DNA from 2 places in the Streptomyces zhihengii genome. Region 1 is predicted to be linked to the other one. Evidence: riboswitches for the same ligand, from Rfam matches in the RefSeq annotation. Region 1 holds a riboswitch; the other holds the start of a gene.

Region 1 (7,124 bases):
CGAAGAGCTCGGCCCGTATGGAGGCGGTGTGCGCCAGCAGGCCCTCGTTCTTCAGCCGCCGGGAGAACATGCGGGCGGCGCGCATCGGGCCGACCGTGTGGGAGCTGGACGGGCCGATGCCGACCGAGAACAGGTCGAAGACCGAGATGGCCACGGAGAACTCCTTGTGGGGGTGGTAGACGCCGTTGTCTGCCGGTGGTGCGGCAATGCGGGCTGACGCGGTGCGGGGCACCGCACGCACTGTCCAGTGTGCGCGGTGCCCCTTTTGTTGTGCTGTGGTCCGGGTTACAGACCGGGGTACAGCGGGTGCTTCCCGGCGAGGGCCGTGACGCGGGCGCGCAGGGCGGCGGCGTCGTACTCCGGCTTCAGCGCCTCGGCGATGATGTCCGCGACCTCGCGGAAGTCCTCGTCCTGGAAGCCGCGGGTGGCCAGGGCCGGGGTGCCGATCCGCAGACCCGAGGTGACCATCGGCGGCCGGGGGTCGTTCGGGACCGCGTTGCGGTTGACCGTGATGCCGACCTCGTGGAGGCGGTCCTCGGCCTGCTGGCCGTCGAGCTCGGAGTTGCGCAGGTCCACCAGGACCAGGTGCACGTCCGTGCCGCCGGACAGCACGGAGACGCCGTGCTGCGTGACGTCGTCCTTGACCAGGCGCTCGGCGAGGATGCGGGCGCCGTCCAGCGTACGCTGCTGGCGCTCGCGGAAGTCCTCGGAGGCGGCGACCTTGAAGGAGACCGCCTTGGCCGCGATCACGTGCTCCAGCGGACCGCCCTGCTGACCGGGGAAGACCGCGGAGTTGATCTTCTTGGCGAGCTCGGCCGTCGAGAGGATCACACCGCCGCGCGGACCGCCGAGGGTCTTGTGGGTGGTCGTGGTGACGACATGGGCGTGCGGCACCGGGTTCGGGTGCAGACCCGCGGCGACCAGACCGGCGAAGTGCGCCATGTCGACCATCAGGTACGCGCCGACCTCGTCCGCGATCCGGCGGAAGGCGGCGAAGTCGAGCTGCCGCGGGTAGGCGGACCAGCCGGCGACGATCAGCTTCGGCTTGGACTCCTTGGCCAGCCTCTCGACCTCGGCCATGTCGACCTGGCCGGTCTGCTCGTCGACGTGGTACGCGACCACGTTGTAGAGCTTGCCGGAGAAGTTGATCTTCATGCCGTGGGTCAGGTGACCGCCGTGGGCCAGGTTCAGGCCCATGATCGTGTCGCCCGGCTTCAGCAGCGCGAACATCGCCGCGGCGTTGGCCTGCGCGCCCGAGTGGGGCTGCACGTTGGCGTGCTCGGCGCCGAAGAGCTCCTTGATGCGGTCGATGGCGATCTGCTCGATCACGTCGACGTGCTCGCAGCCGCCGTAGTAGCGGCGGCCGGGGTAGCCCTCGGCGTACTTGTTGGTGAGGACGGAGCCCTGCGCCTCCATGACCGCGACCGGAGCGAAGTTCTCCGAGGCGATCATCTCGAGGGTGGACTGCTGGCGGTGGAGCTCGGCGTCGACGGCGGCGGCGACGTCCGGGTCCAGCTCATGGAGGGGGGTGTTCAGGAGCGACATGGAGAAGATCCTCAGTTCCCGGAGAACTCGGTGTACTCGTCGGCGGAGAGCAGATCGTCCGGCTCCCCGGCGACGCGCACCTTGAAGAGCCACCCGCCCTCGAAGGGCGCCGAGTTCACCAGCGACGGGTCGTCCACGACGTCCTGGTTCGCCTCGACGACCTCACCGGTCACCGGCGAGTAGAGGTCGCTGACGGACTTGGTCGACTCCAGTTCGCCGCAGGTCTCGCCCGCGGTCACGCTCTGGCCGACCTCCGGGAGCTGGGCGTAGACGACATCGCCGAGCGCGTTGGCCGCGAACTCCGTGATGCCGACCGTCGACACGCCGTCCTCGGCGGCCGACAGCCACTCGTGCTCCTTGCTGTAGCGCAGCTGCTGCGGGTTGCTCATGAGGTGAATTCTCCTGTACGCGGGGGAGTGGTGGTGAACGGGAGGGGAGTGCGGGGGGTCACGTCGTGCCCCCGGAGTATCACTTCGCGCGCTGGTAGAACGGCAGCGCGACGACCTCGTACGGCTCGTGCGTACCACGGATGTCGACCCCGACACCCTCGGTGCCCGGCGCGGCGTGGGCCGCGTCGACGTACGCCATGGCGATCGGACGGCCGAGCGTCGGGCTGGGCGCGCCGGAGGTCACCTCGCCGACGACCTCGCCGCCGGCGACGACCTGCATCCCCGCGCGCGGCACCCGCCGGCCCTCGGCGATCAGGCCGACGAGCTTGCGCGGCGGAGCCTGCCCGGCGCGCTCCGCGGCGGCGGCCAGGGCCTCGCGGCCGACGAAGTCACCGGTCTTCTCGAACTTCACGACCCGGCCTAGACCGGCGTCGAACGGGGTCAGCGCGGTCGTCAGCTCGTGCCCGTACAGCGGCATGCCCGCCTCCAGGCGCAGCGTGTCTCGGCAGGACAGGCCGCAGGGGATGAGGCCGGCGTCCCGGCCGGCCTCGGTGAGCGCGGTCCACAGCTTCTCCGCGTGCTGCGGCTCGGTGAACAGCTCGAAGCCGTCCTCCCCGGTGTAGCCGGTGCGCGCGATCAGCGCCGGGACGCCGGCCACCGTGCCGGGCAGGCCCGCGTAGTACTTCAGGCCGTCCAGGTCCGCGTCGGTCAGCGAGGCGAGGATGCCGGGGGACTCCGGTCCCTGCACCGCGATCAGCGCGTAGGCGTCGCGGTCGTCGCGCACCTCGGCGTCGAAGCCCGCCGCGCGCTCGCGCAGGGCGTCCAGCACGGTCTGGGCGTTGCCCGCGTTGGCGACCACCATGTACTCGGTCCCGCCCAGGCGGTAGACGATCAGGTCGTCGAGGATCCCGCCGTCCTCGCGGCAGATCATCGTGTACCGGGCGCGGCCCGGGCCCACCGTGGAGATGTTGCCGACCAGGGCGTGGTCGAGCAGGGCGACGGCCTCGGGACCGGTGACGGTGATCTCGCCCATGTGCGAGAGGTCGAACAGTCCGGCCCGGGTGCGGACGGCGTTGTGCTCGTCGCGCTCGCTGGCGTACCGCAGCGGCATGTCCCAGCCGGCGAAGTCGGTCATGGTCGCGCCCAGCGAACGATGCAGGGCATCGAGCGCGGTGCGGCGGGGCGAAGTGCTCATAGGTGTGGCTCCCAGGGCATGACGGCGAGGACAATCCTCCCCATCTGTCATCGGAACCTGAGAGGTTCGCCGCGACCCCGCGTACGGATGGTCGTGACTTGCACCTTGGGTGGAGCCGGGTGTGAGCGCGGCTCGCTTTTCAGATCTGCCTCATCGCACGCGGTACGGGGCCTGAGAGATTCAAGGGAGGAACTTGCTCCTTCGGCGCCCGCCACACCAGGTGGCAGGGACTCTCCCGCGCGGATTCAAGCGGCCTGTATGGAGTTGGCGCGCACATCATTGCATGCCCGCGGGCGAAGCGGGGGAGTGCGGTACCAGGCGGCGGCATGTGACGGTCCGGGTGCGCGCGGTGACACCGAACGCGCCTGCCGCGCCGAAATCGGTGGATTCGTATTACCAATTCTTTACACTTCATGGGTCAGGTTAATGGGCAAGGGTCGGACGACGTGACAAGGGGGACGCTGATGACGTTGCAGAGCTCCGGTGCATACGCCGCGGCCGCGGGGGTGCCCGCGAGACCGGCCGTGCCCGTCGACGGCCTGATCGACACACCCGCGCCGGTCCTGCGGGACCTGCGCGAGCGCGCGGGCCGCGGTCCGCGGCGGCTGGTGTTCGGCGAAGGGGACCTGGTGGTCGTCTCCGGCCTGCCCGGCAGCGGCAAGACGACGCTGATCCAGCGCGCGGCGCGCGGCCTGGGCATCGACTCGCAGGACACCCGCGACCGCTGGGACGCGCGGATGCCGGGCCTGCTGCCCTACGCCGCCTACCGCCCGCTCGTGCGCCTCGCCCACTACGCGGGCCTGCGCCGGGCCCTGCGCTCCGGGGAGAGCGTCGTCGTGCACGACTGCGGCACCCAGGCGTGGGTGCGCCGCTGGCTCGCCCGCGAGGCGGCGCGGCGCGGCCGCGAACTCCATCTGCTCCTCCTCGACGTGCCGCCGCGGGTCGCCCGCGACGGGCAGCGCGAGCGCGGCCGCGGCGTCTCCGGCTACGCCTTCGCCCGCCACCGCCGCGCCGTCGGCCGCCTCGTCGCCGACGCGGAGTCCGGCCGCCTCCCGTCGGGCTGCTCCTCCGCCGTCCTCCTCGACCGCGACGCGGCGGCGACGCTGCGGTCTCTGATCTTCGGGCCCTCCTGAGCCTGGGCGCCTCCTCCGGGGCGCCCCTCGTCTGCTCCGGCGTGCCCGCCGGCCCGGGCTGCACGCGCCCGTCCCCGCACCCGGGTCCGGCGGGGCTCTGCCCCGCGCCCCGCGCCTCAATCGCCGGCGGGGCTGGGGTGCTCCGGGTGAGGCTGGGGGGTTGCTCCGGGCCTGTTCAGCCCCGCGGGTTCGAGGACGCGCCTGCGGGGCGTGTCCTGCGTGCCGGGGTGCCCGCGCCCGTCCCCGCACCCGGGTCCGGCGGGGCTCTGCCCCGCGCCCCGCGCCTCAATCGCCGGCGGGGCTGGGGTGCTCCGGGTGAGGCCGGGGGGTTGCCCCGGGCCTGTTCAGCCCCGCGGGTTCGAGGACGCGCCTGCGGGGCGTGTCCTGCGTGCCGGGGTGCCCGCGCCCGTCCCCGCACCCGGGTCCGGCGGGGCTCTGCCCCGCGCCTCAATCGCCGGCGGGACCGGTTGCTCCGGGTGAGGCTGGGGGGTCCTCCGGGCCTGTTCAGCCCCGCCGGCGATTGAGGCGCGGGGGTCCGGGGGCGGAGCCCCTGGAAAGGCGCTGCGCGCACGGGCGACCGGAGCCCCGAGCCCCGCCCCGGAGCAGCCGATCCCCACGAGCACCCCCACCCCGTGACCGCACCCCCACCTGGGGAGCCCCCCGGGACGCACCCCGCCACGGAGCCCCCCATGACCGCACCCCGCCACGGAGCCCCCATGACCGCGCCCCCACCCGGAGGCACCCCGCCCGGAGGGCACCCCCGCTACAGTCGGAGCGGCCCCGGGAGCGCCCCCGGGCATGAGCGGGAAGACAGAGACGACGCGCATGGACAACCACCACGGCTGGCCCGGAAACGAGCTGGAAGAGACCCTCGCCGCCGCCCTCGGCAACCCCGCCGCCGGCGGCCGCATCGTCGAGGTGCTCGGGCGCAGCCACATATGGGTGCCGCTGCCCAACGGCGGGGGCCCCGACAGCCGGGACCTCGACCTGCCGACCACCGAGATAGCCGGCGCCGCCTACGTCCCCGTCTTCAGCTCCGAGCAGCAGTTCCTCGCCATCGTCGGCGCCCACATGCCGTTCACCGTGGCGCCCGCCCGCGAGTTCGCCCGCGGACTCCCCCCGCAGCTCGGCATCGCCGTGAACCCGGGCGGCGCGGTCGGCGTCCCCCTCCCCCCGCCCGCCGTGGCCGAACTCTGCCGGTCGGGACGGACCCCGCTCGACGGTCCCGCCTCCGGCGGCCGGGTCCGGCTGTTCGAGCCGGACTGGCAGGAGGAGCCGGTCGACTTCCTCGCCGCCGCGGCCGGTGAGTTCGAGGCGTCCGGCGTCGTCGTCAGCGCCCGCCGCGCGCTCGCCTCCGTCGAGGGCGAGGCGCCCTCCCTCTTCGTCGGGGTGCGGCTCTCCTCCTGGGAGGGCCCGGACCGCAACGCGCCGATGGACGCCCTCGGCCGCGCGCTCGGCCGGGTCCAGGTCCCGTGGCCGGTGAATCTCGTCCTTCTGGACGTTGCGCAGGACCCGGTGTCCGACTGGATGCTGGAGCGGGTCCGCCCCTTCTACGAGCGACTTCCGCGGTAGACGCCAGGTCTGTGTCGGAACTGCCGATTAAGCTGGTTTGATGGCCTGAACGGTACGGCGGCACGGCACCACCACCGGCGGCGGCACACCACCGGGAGGGCACCACCACCGGCAGGGCACACGCACCGGCGAAGCACACGCACAGCGAAGTACACGGCACCAGCAGGCAACGACGGGCGGCGGGGCGCGGATCGCGCCGCCGTGCAGGGACGAAGGGGCGGAACCCAGGGTGAGCGCGTCAGGCACCGCGGCGGCCGGGCAGGTCGAGCACATGCTGCGCCAGGTGACTCCCGGTCGCTTCGACACGTACGAGGCACTGCTGCGCGCCCTCTCCGATCCGGCGGGCGGCAGGATCTGGATGCTCCTGTGGCACGGGCAGCCCGGCTCCCCGGACGCCCAGTACGGGAACATCGAGGTCGACGGCGCGGGCTACGCCCCGTGCGTCACCTCCCCCCAGGAGCTCGCCGCGTCCGGCTGGACCCGCGCCCACGAGGTGGTGAGCGGCCCGGACATCGCCCGCATCCTCTATCCGGAGCGCTGGGGCATCTGGCTCAACCCGCACGCGCCGGGCGGCGGTGTCGGCATCCCGTGGCTGGATCTGCGCCGTATCGCCGCCGGTCTCGACCGGATGCCGGCCGGCCCGCTGCGGCTGTCCGAACCGGCCGTCGAGATCCCCCAGTTCTACGCCCTCCTCACGCAGAACGCGCACCGCACCCCCGCCGTGCGCTCGCTGCGCCGCGCCTGGGTGCAGCCGGCGGTCGGCCCGGCCTACCTCGCCGTCGGCCTCGACCTCTACGACACCGGTCCGCAGGCGGTCGAGTCGGTCCGCGTGATGATGCAGCAGTCGGTCGGCGCGGTCCCGGACGGGCTGCCGGTCTCGACGGTCGCGCTCGCCGACGAGTACGACCCCGTGACGATGTGGATGCGGGCCAATACCCGCCCCTTCTACGACCGCGAGGCGCATGCCGGCGGACCTCCCGCCGGGGGCGGCGGGTACGGCTACCCGCAGCCCGGCGCGGCCGGTGGCCTGCGCTGATCCGTCTCCGTCCGCTGCCCGGACGCATCGACCCGCCCACGGGTTGAGACGCGCCTCGAACACCCATCCTCGAACTGCGCCAGATGTCAAGGGTGTTAACTGGCCGGGGGAGGATGTCCCGGATATGACCGGTTTGTTGAGTGTCCGGGTCTCAGGTAGGTATCACCGCTATCCGGACTGTTCACCGTCGTGCCCCTGATCTGTAGTGTTCGGCCGTCAAGACCTTCCACATGGTGAACCAGGGGTGGACCCAT
Region 2 (7,124 bases), on a different contig from region 1:
GTGGTCGTCGGCGGACTCGGGCCGCGCGGTGTGGTGGCCACCGCCTCGTACGAGGCCCGGCGCTTCGGGGTGCACTCGGCGATGCCGACGGCCCAGGCCCGGCGCCTCGCGCCGAACGCCGCGTACCTGGTGCCCCGCTTCTCCCTCTACCGCTCGGTCAGCGAGCAGGTCATGGAGCTGCTGGGCCGGCTGTCGCCGCTGGTCGAGCCGCTCAGCCTGGACGAGGCGTTCGTCGATCTGGAGGCCGGCGGCACCGCGCACGACGCGGTGACGGCACGGGCCACGGGTGAGCGGCTGCGGGCCGACATCCGGGCGGTGACCGGACTGAGCGGATCGGTCGGGCTCGCGGGGTCCAAGATGCTGGCGAAGATCGCCTCCGAGCAGGCCAAGCCGGACGGGCTCGTGCTGATCGAGCCCGGTACCGAACGCGACCTGCTCGGCCCGCTGACCGTCCGCACCCTGCCCGGTGTGGGGCCGGCGACCGGCGAGCACCTGAGGCGGGCCGGGATGACCACGGTGTCCGACCTCGCCGAGGCCGGTGAGGACGAACTCGTGCGCCTGCTGGGCAGGGCCCACGGGGCGGCCCTCTTCCGGATGGCGCTCGGCCACGACGACCGGCCGGTGGTCGCCGAGCGGGACGCCAAGTCGGTGTCCGTCGAGGACACCTTCGACGTCGACCTGCACGACCGGGTGCGGGTGCGCACCGAGGTGGACCGGCTCGCCGAGCGGTGTGTGCAGCGTCTGCGGGCCGGCGGCCACTCCGGGCGCACCATCGTGCTGAAGGTCCGCCGGTACGACTTCTCCACGCTGACCCGGTCCGAGACGCTGCGCGGGCCGACCGACGACCCCGCCGTGGTGCGGGAGGCGGCCGGCCGGCTGCTGGAGTCGGTGGACACCACCGGGGGAGTGCGGCTGCTCGGCGTCGGCGTCACGGGCCTCGCCGACTACACCCAGGAGGACCTCTTCGCCCAGGCCGCCGCCGCGCTCGCGGAACCGGCCGCCGAAGCGGCCGGGGAGGGGCCGGAGCCCCGCCCCGCCGCCGGCACCCAGGCTCCGGCCGCGGAGCCGGCCGCCCCGGAGGACGGGCCGGAGCCGCCGGCCGAGCGGCACTGGTCGGCCGGGCAGGACGTGCTCCACGCCGAGCTGGGGCCCGGCTGGGTGCAGGGCAGCGGGGTCGGCCGGGTGACCGTGCGCTTCGAGGTGCCCGGTTCGGCGCCCGGCCGGGTGCGCACCTTCCGCGTGGACGATGAGGCCCTCCGGCCCGCCGAGCCGCTGCCGCTCGTCGGGGCCCCCGCCGAGGAGGCAGGGGGCACGGGCGGTGCGGCCCCCGCCGAGGAGGCACGGGGGACGGGCGGTGCGGCCCTCGCCGCGGGGCGCGACTGAGGGGCCCGCCCGGGGAGGCGGGGTCAGTCCTCCTGGCCGGCTATGCGGCCGAAGGAGGTGTCGCCGGACGCCTGCGCCGGCGACGGCGGGGCGGCGAGGTCCAGCCCGTAGTGGTGGTAGAGCTGGAGTTCCTGTTCGGGGGAGAGATGGCGGCCGACGCCGAAGTCCGGGGCGTCCTTGATCAGGCCCCGCTCGTACGGCACGTGGAGCGCGTTGTCGACGATCTCGCTCGGTTCGAGGGGGACGAAGGCGTCCCGGCTGAAGAGTCCCGTACGGACGGCCGCCCACTCGGGGACGCCGGTCGCGTCGTCGAGGTACACCTCGTCGACGGTCCCGATCTTGTGGCCGCTGCGGTCGAACGCCTTGCGGCCGATCAGGCTGCGCGGATCGATGTCGGTCTGCACGGTCCCTCCAACAGGTCGCCACTGCTCCTGTGACTACGAAAGGGCACAACGCAGGTGTCGGCCACTCGGGGGACCGGCCCGGACACGCTGGTACCCTGGCAAGCGGCTGCTGACCCCGTGCGGGAGAGTCCACCGGTGAGATACCCGCCGGCGGCGCCGAAGGAGCAAATCCTCCCCGGAATCTCTCAGGCCCCTGTACCGCACGGACGAGGTCACTCTGGAAAGCAGAGCGGGCGTCGGACGGCATCCGCTCTCACCGACGGTGAAAGCCGGTGCGCTCTTCGTGACGCCCGGTGAAACTCTCAGGTTGAGATGACAGAGGGGGAGGCCGTCCGGGCATCCGCGCCGTGATGCCCCTCGCAGGTCGTACAAGACCAGGAGGCCTCCCACATGACCGCCAACCGCACTCCGCTGACCGAGCTGGAGCGGGGCATCCCCTTCGAGCAGCGTCACATCGGCCCCGACGCCGCCGCCCAGGCCAAGATGCTCGCCCAGGTGGGCTACGGCTCCCTCGACGAACTCACCGCCGCGGCCGTGCCGGACGTGATCAAGAGCACCGAGGCCCTCGATCTGCCCGAGGCGCTCACCGAGGCCGGCGTCCTCGCCGAGCTGCGCGGGCTCGCCGACCGCAACCAGGTGCTCGCGCCCATGATCGGCCTCGGCTACCACGGCACCTTCACGCCCCCGGTCATCCTGCGCAACGTCATGGAGAACCCGGCCTGGTACACCGCGTACACGCCGTACCAGCCGGAGATCTCGCAGGGCCGGCTGGAGGCGCTGCTGAACTTCCAGACCGTCGTGGCCGACCTCGCCGGGCTGCCCACCTCCGGCGCCTCGCTGCTGGACGAGGGCACCGCCGCGGCCGAGGCCATGTCCCTCGCCCGCCGCGTCGGCAAGGTCAAGGACGGTGTCTTCCTGGTCGACGCCGACACCCTCCCGCAGACGATCGCCGTCATCGAGACCCGCGCCGAGCCGACCGGTGTCGAGGTCGTCGTCGCCGATCTCACCGACGGCATCCCCGCGGACATCGCCGAGCGCGGCGTCTTCGGCGTGCTGCTCCAGTACCCGGGCGCCTCCGGCGCCGTGCGCGACCTGCGGACCCTGATCGAGGCGGCCCACGGGCTCGGCGCCGTCGTCACCGTCGCGGCCGACCTGCTCGCGCTCACCCTGCTCACCTCGCCGGGCGAGCTGGGCGCGGACATCGCCGTCGGCACCACCCAGCGCTTCGGCGTCCCGATGGGCTTCGGCGGCCCGCACGCCGGCTACATGGCCGTGCGCGAGAAGTTCGCCCGCAGCCTGCCCGGCCGCCTCGTCGGCGTCTCCGTCGACGCCGACGGCAACAAGGCCTACCGGCTCGCGCTCCAGACCCGCGAGCAGCACATCCGCCGGGAGAAGGCCACCAGCAACATCTGCACCGCCCAGGTGCTGCTCGCCGTGATGGCCGGCATGTACGCCGTCTACCACGGCCCCGACGGCCTGCGGGCGATCGCCGAGCGTACCCACCGCTACGCCGCCGTCCTCGCCGACGGTCTGCGGGCCGGCGGTGTGGAGGTCGTCCACGGCGCCTTCTTCGACACCGTCACCGCGCGGGTGCCCGGCCGGGCCGCCGACGTGGTGGCCGCGGCCCGTGAGGGCGGCGTCAACCTGCGCCTCGTCGACGCCGACCACGTCTCCGCCGCCTGCGACGAGACCACCGGCCGGGCCCAGCTCGCCGCCGTGTGGGCCGCCTTCGGCGTGAGCGCCGACGCCGGGGAGCTGGACGCGGCGGGCGCCGACGCGCTGCCCGCCGGGCTGCTGCGCACCGACGACTACCTGACCCACCCCGTCTTCCACCAGCACCGTTCCGAGACCGCGATGCTGCGCTACCTGCGCCGTCTCGCCGACCGCGACTACGCGCTGGACCGGGGCATGATCCCGCTCGGCTCCTGCACGATGAAGCTGAACGCCACCACCGAGATGGAGCCGGTCACCTGGCCGGAGTTCGGCCAGATCCACCCCTTCGCCCCGGTGGAGCAGGCGCAGGGCTATCTGACGCTGATCACCGAGCTGGAGGAGCGTCTCGCCGAGGTCACCGGCTACGACAAGGTCTCCCTCCAGCCGAACGCCGGCTCCCAGGGCGAACTCGCCGGCCTGCTCGCGGTGCGCGCCTACCACCGCGCGAACGGCGACGACCAGCGCACCGTCTGCCTGATCCCGTCGTCGGCGCACGGCACCAACGCCGCCAGCGCGGTGATGGCCGGGATGAAGGTCGTCGTCGTGAAGACGGCCGACGACGGCGAGATCGACGTCGAGGACCTGCGGGCGAAGATCGAGCAGTACCGCGACGAGCTCTCGGTGCTGATGATCACCTACCCGTCCACCCACGGTGTGTTCGAGGAGCACGTCGCCGACATCTGCGCGCAGGTGCACGACGCCGGCGGCCAGGTGTACGTGGACGGCGCCAACCTCAACGCGCTGGTCGGGCTCGCGAAGCCGGGCCGGTTCGGCGGCGACGTCTCGCACCTGAACCTGCACAAGACGTTCTGCATCCCGCACGGCGGCGGCGGCCCGGGTGTCGGCCCGGTCGCGGTGCGCTCGCACCTCGCCCCCTACCTGCCCAACCACCCGCTCCAGCCGACGGCGGGGCCCGCGACGGGCGTCGGCCCGATCTCCGCGGCTCCCTGGGGCTCGGCGGGCATCCTGCCGATCTCCTGGGCCTACGTGCGCCTGATGGGCGGCGAGGGGCTCAAGCGCGCCACCCAGGTCGCCGTGCTGGCGGCCAACTACATCGCCAAGCGCCTGGAGCCGCACTACCCCGTGCTCTACACCGGTCCCGCGGGGCTGGTCGCGCACGAGTGCATCGTCGACCTGCGGCCGCTGTCGAAGGCGACCGGGGTCAGCGTCGACGACATCGCCAAGCGTCTGATCGACTACGGCTTCCACGCGCCGACGATGTCGTTCCCGGTGGCGGGCACGCTCATGATCGAGCCGACCGAGAGCGAGGACCTGGGCGAGCTCGACCGTTTCTGCGACACGATGATCGCGATCCGCGCCGAGATCGAGAAGGTCGCGTCGGGCGAGTGGCCCGCCGAGGACAACCCGCTGCGCAACGCGCCCCACACGGCCGCCGCGCTGGGCGGTGCGTGGGACCACGCCTACAGCCGTGACGTCGCGGTCTTCCCGGCCGGGGTGAGCGCCGCGGACAAGTACTGGCCGCCGGTCCGCCGTATCGACGGCGCCTTCGGCGACCGCAACCTCGTCTGCTCCTGCCCGCCGCTGGACGAGTACGAGGGCTGACGGGCGCCCCGGCACGGGCCGGGGGACATGCGTCGGGGCCGGTGCGGAGACTTCTCTCCGGGCCGGCCCCCGGTCGTGCCGCGGCTCGCCGCGACTACGCCGCCGTCACCACGTGACCCGCCTCCAGCGGGCGCCGCGGCGCGATGACCTGGCCGTCGGGCAGCAGCTCGCCCGTGTCCTCGAAGAGGAGCACCCCGTTGCACAGAAGGCTCCAGCCCTGTTCCGGGTGGTGGGCCACCAGGCGGGCCGCCTCACGGTCGGCGGAGTCGGCTGTCGGACACGCTGGCTGGTGCTGGCACATGGATGGGTTCTTTCGCTGCGTCGTGGTGAGTGTGCTGCGGCTCGATGAGGTGTTCATGGCCGCCCCCCGTATCTGTCGGTCCGGTTCCAGTGTTCCCCCGCGGAGGTCGTTCCGCAGGGATTTCACAGCAGCTCTTCCTACTGATTGATGACGCATCACTCACGAGGACGGTTCAGCGTGACCATGCCGTCCTTTCGGGGGGTTGGGAGTGGTCACAAGGGGCTAGTCACTTCGGGGCACCCTCCGGGCACCAGTACGCCCCGCGACCGGGCGGTCGCGGGGCGTGCGGGGCGGGGCCGGGCCGTCTCAGGCGGCCGGCGAGTCGAGCAGCGCGGGCGCCGCCGGTGCGAGCCGCAGGGTCAGCAGCGGCAGCAGATCGGCCGCCCGGCGCGGCAGATGGGCCGCGATCCCCGGCGGCGCGGGCGCCAGCGGCACCAGGACGTCGGCCGCGTGCAGGGTGCCCGCGGCCGGGTCGGCGTCGGTGTCCGCGTGCAGCCACAGCGTCAGCATGTAGAGCTCCGGCACGGACAGCAGCCGGGGCTGGCCGTGCGCGCCCGTGGACTCGGCCTGGCGCAGGGCCAGTTCCGTCGACGCGAGATAGGGCCCCTCGAAGAAGTGCGAGAAGGCCCATCCGTCGGCGGTCGGGACGGTGTCCGCGGCGGCGACGACGCCGTCGCCGCCGCGGATCAGGAATCTCCACCCGGCGAGCCGGGTGACCGGTACGCCGTCGCTCGGGACGATCCGGTCGAGCACATGGACCGGGAGCGGGAGTTCGGGGCTCAGCGGTCCCTGGACGGACCGCAGAGCGGGGGTCGGAGCCTCACGGACTGCCGTGGGAGAACCGAGTGCTGCGAGAACGCTGCGCAGGGCGGGCGCGGGGGCCGAAAGGACATGCAGCGGCATGGTGGGTCGCCTCTCACTCAGGAGACACGGTGATGCGGGGAGGTGCGGACGGCGCTGTCGGCATGGGGGCCGCGCGGGGCCGGGAAGACCGCCGGGCGCCGACTGTCGGCCCGTCAGCGGAGTTTATACGACGTGTGTTCACACGGTGTTTCCGCTAGCCGTCGCGCGCATTTCCCGCAAGGCGAATACCGGTCCGCCGAACGCCCGCTTTTCCGGGGCGTATGCACCGTGTGCCCGCCATGGCCTGCGGTTTTTCGCGCGGCGTGGTAGGCCGAATCCCGTCCGTGTTTTACGCCACGTACGGACGGTGTAAATGACCCGGGCAGTGCGCTCCGGAATGTGCCGCCGGAATGTGCCCCGCGGGGGCTGACTCCAGCCTATCCGCACAGGACCTGCTCCGGGGACGTTACGGATCAAAGAGTCTGGGCATTATCGTTCAGGACACGAGCGGCCCACGCCTGGTGGGATGCCCAGTCGAGGAGGGACGCTTCGATGGGGGAGAAGGTCGCGGCGGGCGGATTCGACCTGTCCGATCGGCAGCGGTACCGGCGCAAGCTGCAGCAGTGCCTGGCGGGACTGGCGAGACTGCTGGCGGACAAGAGGTTCGACAGGCCCCGGAATCTCATGGGCCTGGAGATCGAGCTGAATCTCGCGGGAGCCGACGGCATGCCGAGGATGGTGAATGCGGACGTCCTCTCGCGCATCGCGAGCAGTGATTTCCAGACGGAGCTCGGAATGTTCAATCTGGAAGTGAACATCGCTCCGCACCGGCTCGACGGACATGTTCTCGATCAGCTCGCAGAGGAGCTGCGCACCGGCCTCGGATATGCCGAACGCAAGGCGTCGGAAGCGGGCTC

What was found. Region 1 has a riboswitch for glycine ahead of gcvT (glycine cleavage system aminomethyltransferase GcvT). Riboswitches for the same ligand answer to the same signal wherever they lie in the genome.
Region 2: linked by a shared signal. The riboswitch ahead of gcvP (aminomethyl-transferring glycine dehydrogenase) and the one ahead of gcvT (glycine cleavage system aminomethyltransferase GcvT) in region 1 are both predicted to bind glycine.

What each region holds. Positions count from the first base shown of each region.
Region 1 is NZ_JAFEJA010000001.1:2,669,936-2,677,059, reverse strand. Features, by position in the region: gene JE024_RS10930 (L-serine ammonia-lyase) at 1-154, opposite strand, end outside; gene glyA (serine hydroxymethyltransferase) at 286-1,545, opposite strand; gene gcvH (glycine cleavage system protein GcvH) at 1,557-1,934, opposite strand; gene gcvT (glycine cleavage system aminomethyltransferase GcvT) at 2,014-3,129, opposite strand; glycine riboswitch at 3,280-3,377, opposite strand; gene JE024_RS10910 (AAA family ATPase) at 3,594-4,262, shown strand; gene JE024_RS10905 (enhanced serine sensitivity protein SseB) at 5,088-5,834, shown strand; gene JE024_RS10900 (enhanced serine sensitivity protein SseB C-terminal domain-containing protein) at 6,064-6,870, shown strand; gene JE024_RS10895 (ABC transporter substrate-binding protein) at 7,123-7,124, shown strand, end outside.
Region 2 is NZ_JAFEJA010000002.1:324,459-331,582, forward strand. Features, by position in the region: gene JE024_RS29630 (DNA polymerase IV) at 1-1,383, shown strand, start outside; gene JE024_RS29635 (PRC-barrel domain-containing protein) at 1,407-1,787, opposite strand; glycine riboswitch at 1,898-1,998, shown strand; gene gcvP (aminomethyl-transferring glycine dehydrogenase) at 2,178-5,063, shown strand; gene JE024_RS29645 (DUF5999 family protein) at 5,158-5,364, opposite strand; gene JE024_RS29650 (hypothetical protein) at 5,671-6,267, opposite strand; gene JE024_RS29655 (glutamate-cysteine ligase family protein) at 6,760-7,124, shown strand, end outside.